Regions from separate parts of the Bacillus sp. EB106-07-01-XG149 genome, predicted to be linked through region 2. Evidence: riboswitches for the same ligand, from Rfam matches in the RefSeq annotation. Region 2 holds a riboswitch; each other region holds the start of a gene.
The links. Region 2 has a riboswitch for S-adenosylmethionine ahead of AC3WTA_RS23115 (M20 family metallopeptidase). Riboswitches for the same ligand answer to the same signal wherever they lie in the genome.

Region 1: another riboswitch for S-adenosylmethionine. It lies ahead of AC3WTA_RS18965 (hypothetical protein); the one in region 2 lies ahead of AC3WTA_RS23115 (M20 family metallopeptidase).
Region 3: another riboswitch for S-adenosylmethionine. It lies ahead of AC3WTA_RS02125 (ECF-type riboflavin transporter substrate-binding protein); the one in region 2 lies ahead of AC3WTA_RS23115 (M20 family metallopeptidase).

Annotation. Positions count from the first base shown of each region.
Region 1 is NZ_JBYTDP010000004.1:379,491-383,780, forward strand. It holds gene AC3WTA_RS18950 (ECF transporter S component) at 1-148, shown strand, start outside; gene AC3WTA_RS18955 (YwiC-like family protein) at 332-1,054, shown strand; gene AC3WTA_RS18960 (hypothetical protein) at 1,087-1,278, opposite strand; SAM riboswitch class I at 1,401-1,499, shown strand; gene AC3WTA_RS18965 (hypothetical protein) at 1,540-1,857, shown strand; gene AC3WTA_RS18970 (SWIM zinc finger family protein) at 2,111-2,500, shown strand; gene AC3WTA_RS18975 (NAD(P)H-dependent oxidoreductase) at 2,524-3,099, shown strand; gene AC3WTA_RS18980 (group-specific protein) at 3,096-3,449, shown strand; partial or broken gene AC3WTA_RS18985 (TIGR00366 family protein) at 3,491-3,769, opposite strand; partial or broken gene AC3WTA_RS18990 (SGNH/GDSL hydrolase family protein) at 4,190-4,290, shown strand, end outside.
Region 2 is NZ_JBYTDP010000007.1:26,406-30,695, forward strand. It holds gene AC3WTA_RS23105 (VOC family protein) at 1-28, opposite strand, end outside; gene AC3WTA_RS23110 (AAA domain-containing protein) at 140-2,449, shown strand; SAM riboswitch class I at 2,525-2,626, shown strand; gene AC3WTA_RS23115 (M20 family metallopeptidase) at 2,715-3,920, shown strand; gene AC3WTA_RS23120 (Lrp/AsnC family transcriptional regulator) at 4,056-4,290, opposite strand, start outside.
Region 3 is NZ_JBYTDP010000001.1:391,126-395,415, forward strand. It holds gene AC3WTA_RS02115 (energy-coupling factor transporter transmembrane component T family protein) at 1-323, opposite strand, end outside; gene AC3WTA_RS02120 (ABC transporter ATP-binding protein) at 316-2,019, opposite strand; gene AC3WTA_RS02125 (ECF-type riboflavin transporter substrate-binding protein) at 2,030-2,578, opposite strand; SAM riboswitch class I at 2,717-2,832, opposite strand; gene AC3WTA_RS02130 (aspartate/glutamate racemase family protein) at 2,986-3,666, shown strand; gene AC3WTA_RS02135 (macrolide family glycosyltransferase) at 3,716-4,290, opposite strand, start outside.

The DNA of each region.
Region 1 (4,290 bases), on a different contig from region 2:
TTCGTATTATATCGCAAGTTTTTATTTCGATTTGAGCCATGCGATTTCGAATGTTGTTTTCTTACTATTATTTAGTACGTCTTGGATTACGATTCTTACGAGATTCAAAAAGAAATATGGCATATTAGATAAGCATAACATGGCATAGAAAAGCATACTCATATAAGGTAGGGTCGCGACTTACATATTCGTTTGCCTCTTTCATGCTTCTTACATATTGTAAGGAGCATTTTTTATTGTCAAAAAATAGTCCAATATATATCCGTTACTATATAAAATTATTTGTATAATAGTAGGTGAGAACTATTTTCAAAAGGGAGGTGTATAGTTAATGAAGTTAGTTATTCCGAAGCAACATGGTGCATGGGCCATGCTCGTTATACCATTTCTATTAAGTGTCATACTTGGGAAACCTACTATTTATCATATTCCATTGTTTTTAGCTTGGTTCTTTATCTATTTAGCTACGTATCCATTTCTTACGTACATAAAGCAAAAACGAAAAAAAGAGTTTTTACATGCAGCAATTGTATATTTTATCATCGCTTTCGTATTTGGGATGATTTCTCTATTATATGAATGGCGCATTCTTTTATTCGTAGCAGTAATGATTCCATTATTTATAGTAAATATGTATTACGCCCGTCAAAAGAATGAAAGAGCGTTACTAAATGACATTAGTGCGATTATTGTTTTTTGTATTGGTGGTTTAGTTAGTTATTATTTTTCAATGAAACTTATAGATAAAACAGCACTATTTATTGCGCTTATTTCATTTTTATATTTTTTAGGAAGTACATTTTATGTAAAAACGATGATTCGCGAGAAAAATAACCCGAAGTATCGCCGTATATCATGGGGGTACCATATTGTATTAACAATCATTGTATTTTCAATGAATCCGTGGTGTTCTCTTATTTTTATACCGAGTGTCATTCGAGCAATTATGTTGTATGGCAAAAAAATTTCTATTATAAAAGTAGGGGTTTTAGAAATTGCTAATTCTGTATATTTTTTAATTATAACGGTAATAATTATGAAGTATGCCATTTGAAAAAACTTCCCATCTTATGATGGGAAGTTTTTTCAATCTTGTTCTAAAATATGAACGGTGTAATCACAGCGTTGAATAGCTTGTTCGATCGCATAAAGTGATTGTTCAATACGAGCGCGATTAAAATCTTTTTCAACAGTCTGTAGCGCTTCTTCTAAACAATGTTTTGCTTCTTGTAATGATTGAAAAGAATTTTGGACATATCCACGAGCATTTTCGTGCATTTCATAATCCTCCTTGCATATTCATATATGTATAGTATGAACAGTAAGGAACAAAATATAATTTGTTATATTTATTTGACAATTAAAACGAAATTACGTATAGTAGGAATTAAGTGAATATTTTCTTATCCAGAGAGGTGGAGGGACTGGCCCGATGAAACCCAGCAACCGCGATGCAGGTGCTAATTCCAGCAGAACATATTTGTTCTGGGAGATAAGACGAAGATATATACGTAACTTCTTCTTATCGGAGAGGTTTTTTTGTTGCAAAAAAACCGATTACGAAAATTTATATTAAGAAGAAAGGGGTTGCGAAGTACTGTGACACTCGAAAAATACGTAAAACTGCGTAGTACAGTTTATGAATATATGATAGAGCAAGATAAGCCAATATCATTGTTAGATATTCAAGAACATATCGTTTCGCATCATGAAGGAAAATTCACGAAAAAGATGTTACATCAATTTTATTTATCAAGACTATTAGATGAACTGAAACTGGATGGGAAAATTACATTAGCTGATGAATATCTCTATACTGAAAAAGGGGTATTTTATAAGGCAGGAAAAGGGAGCTAAGCTCTCTTTTTTTTGAAGTATGTAGAGTAAAAGACTGCTTAAGCAGCCTGATACAAGGGAATGGTGTTGAGTGTGTAGTGTCAAAGATTGAATGTGCCTGAAAGAGGCACTTCATATCGGCTGCAAATGAAAAGAGACACCTCCGCCGAATAGGTGTCAGTCGTTTTGTCATATAGACTTGCTATTTGACAGTTATTAGAATAACATGCAGGGTTTTGGAAGTCAAAAGGGAATTAAAGGAAGAGGTGTTGTTATGTACGCTTACTTACTAAATGATATAACGAAATGGATTCCTAAGTACATTATGGATAAAGGTTTTGAATATTATGAAGAAGGACATGTAGAAGATGTTGAAATACAAGAAAAGAAAATATTTGCTTTTGTTACTGGAAATGCAGGAAACTATGAAGTAATGATTGATCTTGAAAATTTTACAGAAAGTAGCTGCGAGTGTCCATATGAGAATTATTGTAAGCATATGGCGGCAGTTGTTTATGATATTCAAGGTGCTGGTGAAAGTACGCTTAAAGAGAAACTGAAAGATTTAGAAAAGGAAGAGTTACTTACATTATTAAATCGTTTATTACAAAGTTCGAAAAACGTGCAAATTGTAGAAAAGATGTTAAAGAAGGGGAAACTGTAACTTATAGAGGGAGTTGTTTTGTAGTGAACGTACTAATTGTATACGCTCATCCTAGTCCTTCCAGTTTTAACGCGGCGATATTAAAGCATGTACAAAAAGGATTACAAGAAACAGATCATTCGGTTAAGGTACTTGATTTATATAAAGAACAATTTGATCCAGTCCTTGTATTTAATGAGGAGAAGAAAAGACGTGATTTAGTAAATGAAGAAGAAACAGCCCGGTACAGAACGTTAGTGGAAGAAGCGGATACGCTTCTCTTTATATATCCGATATGGTGGTGGGGGATGCCTGCTATTTTAAAAGGGTTTATTGATCGCATTTTCGTTGCTGGTTTTGCTTATAAATATGAAGGAGCCCTGCCGAAAGGCTTATTGAAAGGGAAGAAGGCATGGGTAATTAATACGTTAGACTCGCCATTATGGTACGTCGCACTATTATATCGATCAGCCGATTGGATTATGATGAAGCGAGGTGTGTTACGTTTTTGCGGCATTCGCGATATAAAACGATCTGTTTTTCAATCTGTGAAAACGAGTAAAGTAGAGAAGCGGGAAAAGTGGTTATTACACATAGAAGAAAAGGCTCGTTCATTATGAATGAAATGGAACGTATTATAAAGTGTTGTCAGTATGATAATGAACTTTTTCGTACATATATTAATTGTTTAATCCAATTGAAGAAATGTAGTGAAATATTTCAACAAATACAGATTCAATTAAGGAATGATTATTTAATAAGAGGAATTTGTGAAAGAGAAGTGGATGAGGTAGTAAGAGGAAGTAAAGAATATGAAACGTATTTTCTTCCTAAAGCGTTACAGTGGAATTTCCTTAAGAAAAATCCACATGTAATTGAAAAAGTATGTGAAGACTTTTTTTCATTTGAGGCGTTACATCTTACGGAGATAGAGTGGGAGACCGTAATAAATTGCGTGGGAAATAAGTGATTTATTATGTAAAAAAGCTAGTATAAAACTAGCTTTTTGTTTTAAATAAATAAGAAACATAGACTAATGATAAATCCTGCATATAGTAAGTTAACGACGTAAAATCCCATAATATCACGAGCACCTAAACCAGCTATCGCTAATGCCGGTAATGCCCAGAACGGTTGAATCAAGTTCGTCCAAGCATCGCCCCACGCAATTGCCATTGCTGTTTTTGCAGCAGGTACACCAAGTTCAGCGCCAGCTGGAATCATAATTGGTGCTTGCACAGCCCATTGACCGCCACCAGATGGAACGAAAATATTAACAATGCCAGCATTTTGAGTTTTTATAAAGAAAAGGCGCTATCCTCAAAGTACCTCCTCCACTTAATCTATTCCTTCTATTAAAATTATAAATTGAAATACATTTTTTTATTAAGATAAGAAGCTGAATTAATACAATATCGTGATGAAATTTCTATATGTTGGTGAACTGGTTCCGTTAGCACTTGAATTTGAATTTTCTAGAAGGATTAGCGGTAGATTTGTATTGGCTGGTCCTGTTAGTGATTCGTTCCCTTGAGCAACTTGAACAGGGGGAGAAAACGGCTCTAAATGCGTATTGATTATCTGAAAGTTACGTCCGTTTGCGCTAACTTCGATAGACAACCATCCCTGAAGAATTGTAAATGGTTGTCCGCCAACTAGTATTGTTAATTTTGTTTTGAAATTGGTTATTCCTGTGGATTTAAAATAATAATTCCTGTAGTTAAAGAGTTAAAAAATGAAGCGAATTTAAGAAACTATTTCATTGTTGGATTAGATACAAATGGAGCCTTTACTACTGAGCAACTTGTTTC
Region 2 (4,290 bases):
CGACGTGTTCAATTCTTCTAACTGGCATGTAAATCCCTTCTTTCTGAAAATTATATACAATATGTTATTGAAAATTAAGAAAATAAGCAAGATAAAAACCTTACAAATTTTAGCTTGTTATATGGTATAGTGAGAAAGTATGTTTGGGGAGAAGGAAGGAGATTATACGATGAATACACCTACTCAAACTCCTTCATTATCGGCAACGATGAAAGAGTGGCATTATGCATTAGCGTATGAAATTAAACATTGGAAAACGATAGGTGGTAGTAAAATTTCTATTATGAACGGTCGTTTTTTATATACAGATTATGAAAGTACAGTATACGTATTTCAGCTTATTTCGGAAGTAAGCTTACCTGAAGGTTCACCAATTCGAATTGAGTTTGATGGTGAGGAAGCGACAGGAGAAGTATTATCTGTACATGGATTAGAAATAGAACTGAAATTAAATGATTATATACAAGGTGAAATACGAGAAGCTGTTTTATACAGTGAACCGTGGCAATTGTTAGAGCAACTACAAGAGCGATTAAAAGAGGCACATAAAGATAAGTTAAAACGTAATCGTATAAAGCGTCTTGTTGATGGGACGAGCGGTCCGAAACATATTGAGAAGATGAAAAATCCGAAAAATGAATTGGCGTATCGTTCGTTTTACAATCCGACAACGTACGTGTGGGGACCACCTGGAACAGGGAAGTCTTACAATTTATCACGTATTATTTCGGCTCATTATCAAAAAGGAAAATCGGTACTTGTATTAGCTCATAGTAATGCGGCAGTAGACGTATTAATGAGCGAAGTAACGAAGCAAATTGAGAAGAAAAAGAAATGGACACCTGGCGAAATTGTTCGTTACGGTTATAGTCAACATGAACATATACGAAATCATGAAACATTACTTACGTCGAAGCTAGTTGAAACGACGAACGGATCATGGGGGGAAGAAAGACTCTATTTAGAAGAAACACGACAAGATCTTCGTGAAAAGATTTTATCATATAAAGCGACTTCTGCTGATAAGAAGCGTATACAAGAGATTGAAAGTGATCTTCGAAAGCAAAAAGCGAAAATTAAAGAAGTAGAAAAAGAATACATTGAAAATGCGAAAGTAATCGGCGCAACTTTATCGAAATGTGCCATTGATTCACTTATTTATGAGCGTACATTTGATTTAGTTGTCGTAGATGAAGTGAGTATGGCATATGTTCCGCAAATTGCATTAGCTGCTTCACTTGGAAAACGTATTGTCGTTTGTGGAGACTTTTTACAGTTACCTCCAATTGCGATGGCGAACCATGAACTCGTTCGAAAATGGCTTGGGGAAGATATGTTTTACCATGCTGGGATTGTTGATTCTGTCAATAAATCAGAAGCACATCCGAACCTATTTATGCTGCAGGAACAAAGACGTATGCATGCGGATATATCGAAGTTTACAAATTCGTTTATTTATAAAAATAGAGTATATGATCATCCGTCTGTTTCAGACCGTAAAGAACTTGCGCAGCTACAACCGTTCGCAAATGAGGCAAGTGTTTTATTTGATACGAGTTTAATGGGAGCCTTTTCGTTAAAAGACGCTGCTTCTGGTTCTCGATTTAACATTATGTCTGGTTTAGTAGCGATGCAAATGATGTTAATCGGACTGTTAGATGGTGTTCAATCGATCGGTGTTGTTACACCTTACAGGGCACAATCCCGCTTTTTATCAACGTGTATTAGAGAAATGTTGCAGAGAACGAAATATCAAAACATACCAGTTTTAGCGGCAACAGTTCATAAATTCCAAGGTTCTGAAAGAGATATGATGATATTTGATACAGTGGATAGTTATCCGCAAGAACGTCCTGGCGTGTTATTCTTTGATCACAAAAACCATCGCCTCGTCAATGTAGCCGTAACGAGAGCGAGAGGGAAGTTCATTCAATTATCAGATTGCCATTATATGCGTAAAAACCTTTCGAGAAAACAAGCGTTATCACAATTAACAGCTCATATAGAACGGCACGGAGATGTGTATGATCGCACGACATCAAGACAATTGTGGGAACGAAAAATTTCGAAACGTTTACGCTGGTTTATGGAAATGAATCTTGAAGAGCCGAAAGGGTTATTGAAAGATATTTTAGCCGCAAAACGAAAAATTATTATTTCGCTTCCAAGTACAAAGCAAGTGGATAAACGAGTATGGCAAGCGTTAATGCGCACAAATGCGCAAATAACAGTGTATAGTGATGGACCAGTTCCGTTAAAAAATGTAAAGTTACAAAGACAAAATAAAGCATTCCCGTTTATCGTAATCGATGATGAAATCTTTTGGGCAGGAGCACCGCTCACATCTCAAATGATGTTTGAAGGTAGTATGGAATTTCCGTACGTATGTGCAAGATTACAAGCACCGGAAACAATTGGTGTGTTAAAAGGATTTTTAGATATTCGGTAAATTCGGATAGGAATTCCTTGACTTTTAATCGGAATGAACTTAGAATGAATGTAATTTAATATAATCTTATGAAAATTCTTATCACGAGAGGTTGAGGGACTGGCCCTATGACACCTCGGCAGCGGATTCTTTATGAATACTGTGCCAATTCCAGCAAGGTAACTTGAAAGATAAGAAAGAAGCTCATTTTGACTGTATATACAGAAGCCTCTTTCTATCTTTTAGAAAGAGGCTTTTTTACGTGAAAATATAAGGGGGAAGAAAAATGGGAGCGACTGGAGTAACGTCACAAAGAAAAACAATTGAAGAGAGTATTGAAAGAAATAAGGAAAAGTACATAGAAACAAGTCACGATATTCATGCGAATCCGGAGATTGGTAACCAAGAGTTTTATGCATCAAGAACGTTGAGTTTATTATTAGGAAGCGCAGGATTTCAGTTACAACACAATATAGCTGGACATGAAACAGGTTTTATCGCGCGAAAAAGTTCAGGAAAACAAGGGCCAGTTATCGCATTTTTAGCTGAGTATGACGCTTTACCAGGACTCGGTCATGCATGTGGTCACAATTTAATTGGCACAATTAGTGTTGCGGCTGCGATTGCATTATCAGAAACGCTTGAAGAAATTGGCGGGGAAGTTGTCGTGTTTGGTACTCCAGCTGAAGAAGGAGGACCAAATGGTAGTGCGAAAGCGAGTTATGTAAAAGCGGGGTTATTTAAAGATATTGATGCGGCACTTATGATTCATCCGAGCGGAAAAACAGCGCCAACGAGCCCTTCACTAGCAGTCGATCCACTTGATTTTCATTTTTACGGAAAAACAGCTCATGCCGCAGCTTCACCGGAAGAAGGAATTAACGCATTAGATGCGATTATTCAGCTGTATAACAGCATTAATGCACTTCGCCAGCAACTTCCGTCAGATGTGAAAATTCATGGCGTTATTACAGAAGGCGGAAAAGCACCTAACATTATTCCTGACTACGCCGCAGCAAGGTTCTTCATCCGCGCAGCAACGCGAAAAAGATGTGCAGAAGTAACAGAAAAAGTAAAAAATATCGCACAAGGAGCAGCATTAGCAACAGGTACGAAAGTGAAAATTCATCAATTCCAAAATGAAATCGATGAACTACTCGTAACAAAAACATTTAATGACGTCGTAGCCGAAGAATTAGAATTACAAGGTGAAGACGTAAATCGGAAAGAAAGATTTGGCATCGGCTCAACAGACGCAGGAAACGTAAGCCAAGTCGTACCGACCATTCATCCGTACATTAAAATCGGTCCAGACGATTTAATTGCGCATACGAATGAATTTAGAGAAGCAGCACGTTCAGAATTAGGAGATAAAGCATTAATTACATCCGCAAAAGCACTAGCAAATACAGCGTATCGATTAATTACAGTAGAAGGGTTGTTAGAGAAGGTGAAGGAGGAGTTTAGAGAGGCGCAGAGAAATCAGGGATAGGTGAGAAGGAGACGAATCTCTGGATTTTCTAGTAGGAAATTGAATGAAAAAAGAACCAGCCTATGGCTGGTTCTTTTTATATTATATAAGAATTTTTCCACATACACTCGGTATCTTTATCTTAGTACCCTCTTATCAGAACGACAATTTCTCCTCAAACTCACTCTTTAAAACAATTAAAGGAGACGATAATCCAAATTGCATTAAGGAGTCTAAAAATGTAGCGAGAGAATCCATCGAATCGCTCATGACCTTCATCATATAATTAAACTCCCCGCTAATTCGATATAAATCAGTTACTTCGGGAGCGGCATTACAAAATTGGATGAAATCAGAGCATTGACTCGTTTTAAACATGATGAATGCTTGA
Region 3 (4,290 bases), on a different contig from region 2:
GCTGCATAAAATAATGTTTCACATGTAATTGTTGCATATCCGATATGTAAAAACGAAGTATATGATTCGGTTAATTCAGATCCATGAGTTGGTGTAATAAATAAAATCATTACAGAATTTAATAAACTAAATGTAAATATAACAGTAAAAACAATACAAATTTTACGAAATGGAATTTTTGCAACTAGAAGTCCGATACAGCCAATCATAAAAACAATAAGCAATATGCGAAAATCAAGAAACAAAAAAGTAAGCGTCATACAAAAAATAAATAATAACAATTTCACTGCTCCATCCATACGATGAAAGTATGTACTATACATGTTCCTCCCTCCTAGTAACCTCAAAATAAAGTTCTATAAACCTTTCAGGGTATGCAATCCCACTAAATTTAACTAACTTGAATAATGAACTTTCCCTAAGTTTCGCTCTTTGTAACGTTTCTGAATGTCCTAATACGATAGACGAGGTATTATTCGCAATAATTTCCCCTTCATGTAAAACGATTGCTCTGTCTGCATATTCTAATGCGAGATTCATATCGTGTGTGATAAAAATAAAAGATATTCCCTTTGCAGCTAGTTTTTTAATAAACGACATAAACTGTTTATAATGATAATAATCTTGTCCCGCTGTCGGTTCATCTAAAATGATAAGTTTCGGATTTGTTGTTAGTACAGATGCAATCGTTACTCTCTTTTTTTGTCCATAACTTAATGCCTGAATTGGCCAATTACGAAATGGATACAAACCACAAATTTTTAATGTTTCTTCCGCCCTAAGCTTAATTTCTTCATTTGAAACCTTTTTTAATTTTAATGAAAATGTAACCTCTTCTATAACAGTAGGTTGCGTAATCATATGATTTGGATTTTGCATCACATAAGATATAACTTCACCACGTTTACGAATAGACCAAGAATTGATATTTACTTCATCAAATACAATCCTATCATTTTTTGTTTTGTTTATGCCTATAAGACTATGAGCTAATGTTGATTTACCAGCTCCATTATGGCCCAAAAGTGCTACAATTTCACCTTCATATATTGAGAAATTTACATTGTCCAATACTTTTTGTTTATTAGAATAGGAGAATGACAAATTCTCTACTTTCAATAATTCTTTTTTTGTAGGGGTACCTTTACAAAAAACTTGCTTCTCCATCCACTCATCTATTACGCTACGAACACTTTCCCTTTGAAGATTTTCAAGTGGGTAGTATATTACGTCATTATTACCATCAAACTGCAATTTCTTTAATACTTCTATGTACATAGGCTCTCTTAAGCCGATAGATGGTAATATATTTGACGCAAAAATCTCTTCTGGTGTCCCTATCGTAACAATTTCCCCTTCATCCATTAAAATGATTTTATCTAAATCCAGATTTAACATTTCTTCTATTCGATGTTCAATAATTACAATTGTTTTATTATATTGTTTATGTATATCTTTAATAAGTTCTATTGTATGTAAGCTACTGACAGGATCTAAATTCGCTAAAGGTTCATCAAATAATAATATATCAGCATTCGTTGTTAACAACCCTGCTAGAGAAACGGTTTGTTTTTGACCTCCTGATAATTCATGTGGACTTTGTTTATGAAAAGAATGCATCTTTACCTTTTTTAATGAGTCTGAAACAATTTTTTTCATTTCATTTTGATTTACACATTCATTTTCTAAATAAAAAGCTACATCTTCTTCTACTGTAAGACCAATAAATTGAGCATCTTGATCTTGCAAAATTGTTCCTACCTGTTTACTCTGTTCAAAAACACTGCCTTTCCTCGGATCTTTGCCGGCAATTAAAATATTACCAGTACTAATCCCCCCATAAGAAAAGGGGATTAGCCCATTGATACAATGAGCTAAAGTTGACTTCCCTGAACCACTTCGTCCAGCAATTAGTACTTTTTCTCCAGGGTATATATGAAATGTAATGTCTTTTACAGTAGGCTGCGCAGCATGTTCATATTGAAAGCTGAATTGTTCAAAAGAAATAATTGGTTGCATGTTAACATCCCTACTTTTCAATTTTTAAATGTGTATGTTTCTTATTAGATTTAGCTAGACCTATTGTAATTGGCAATCCAAGAACTAGAAATACAATAACATCAGCAATTGTTGCTCCTAATACTTGTATAACAATTTTGTCAAATGGTTCTCCCATCACAATAACATCGAATGCCCCAGCAAATATAATAGCAATGACAATACCAATTAACCCAGTAATGGCTAAATAAGAAATATCCCGCTTATTATACATACCGTTTTTCACACTAAAGCTAACTCTTTTTTGAATGAGTCCCATTGCAAAGCCGATAATGCCTGAACTTATAACCCAACCCCACCAAATACCCCATCCAGCGATTGTATCTGTTACTGTATGACCGATAAGTCCTATTAAAAGTCCTGCTACTGGACCAAATAACGCTCCAAAAACGGTTAAAATAGCTAATGCAGGTTTAATAAATGTATTTGGTGCAATAGAAAATCCCCAAAGTCCTAATATCCCGTATAATGCTGCTCCAATTCCGATTGCTACTACTAACTTTGTTGATAATTTGTTCATTACAATTCCCCTCCCATATTAGTCAACTTTTATTACTCTATATTTATTTTGAAAATGAATTATGCATCGACACTCCCTTTCTATACAACAAAAAATGACCCCTTACATAAGAGGTCATTTTCTTCACGTTCAAGAATCCTCTTATCTTCCAAAAAACACATCGTGTCCTCTGCGGAATTAGCACCTTCCTATAAATTTATATAGGGGTTGCTGAGGTTTCATAGGGCCGTTCCCTCCACCTCTCTGGATAAGTATTAATTTGTAATTCGTATTATGGCACTAATAAGTATAAATTTCAACACTTTTCTAATTATTTTTATTTTTTGTTTAACGGTACGTTTAAACCATTGTATTCTTATCGGAATTGTGAAATAATGAATTCAAAATAGTTACGGGAGGAATGTACGATGAAAGTAATCGGTTTAATTGGTGGACTAAGTTGGGAATCTACATCGTTATACTATAAACATATTAATACACTTACACTCTCTCAATATGATCAAAATGCAAAGCTTGTTTTATATAGCATGGACTTTGGTGAAGTAACTACTTTATTACAAAATCATCAATATGAAGAAGTGAAAAACGAATTAGTCACAGTTGCAAAAAAGGTTGAAAAATCCGGAGCTGATTGTTTATTAATGTGTTCCAATACGGTCCATTTATTTGCTGAAGAAGTAGAAAATGCAATATCTATTCCACTACTTCACATTGGTGATGTAAGTGCTAAAGAAATGGTAGAACAGAATATAAAGCGTATCGGACTATTGGGTACGAAACAAACGATGGAACAAGACTTCTATAAATCACGTCTAACAAATTTTAATATTGAGACGATCATCCCAAATGAAGAGGAAAGAAATTTTATTCATCATGTTATTTTAAATGAATTAAGTAAAGGAATTATTTCAGAAACATCAAAAGAAAAACTTTTACAAATTACAAACTCATTAATTCAAAACGGCGCAGAAGGTATATTGCTAGGCTGCACTGAAATACCATTGCTCATTTCCCAAAACGACCTTACTGTACCTGTTTTTGATACCGCTTTTTTACATGCAAATACTGCTGTGCAGTTTGCAGGATAATAATATAAAAGCATAACGGTTAATCCTCTATGTTTTTATATTGTCCACACTATTTATTTAAAAGAGATTTTATAACTGTAATTGCTTCTTTAGTACCAACACATTCTAAAAAACTATCATTCAGTTTTCGTATACCATGTTTATACTTTTCATTTGAAAGAACGTCTGTTACCGCTTCATTTAAAGTTTGCACATTAACATGCTCTTTCAATAATCGATGTGCTGCTTCAAGTTCAGTTAATCTTTGTGCTATCATTGGCTGGTCTTTATCGTGTGGAATTATAACAAATGGGACATTAAAATAAATGGCATCGTGAACGCTATTCATACCACCATGTGTAATGAAAACATCTGCTTCACTTAATATTTCTGATTGGGGTACGTATGAAGCAATTATAAAATGGTCTGGCGCTTTTTTAATTTTAGAACGATCATTTCGATCACCAATTGCCATTACGACTATCCCTTCAAAATCTGAGAAAGTATCAATACAAGTATTAAAGAATGGTTCGAGTCCTTCAAGTAGTGTCCCCATTGAAATATAAATAACTTTCTTATCTTTAAGCAATTCAAATGGAAACTCTACATTTGTTTTACGATTTGAAATACTAGGCCCAATAAAAA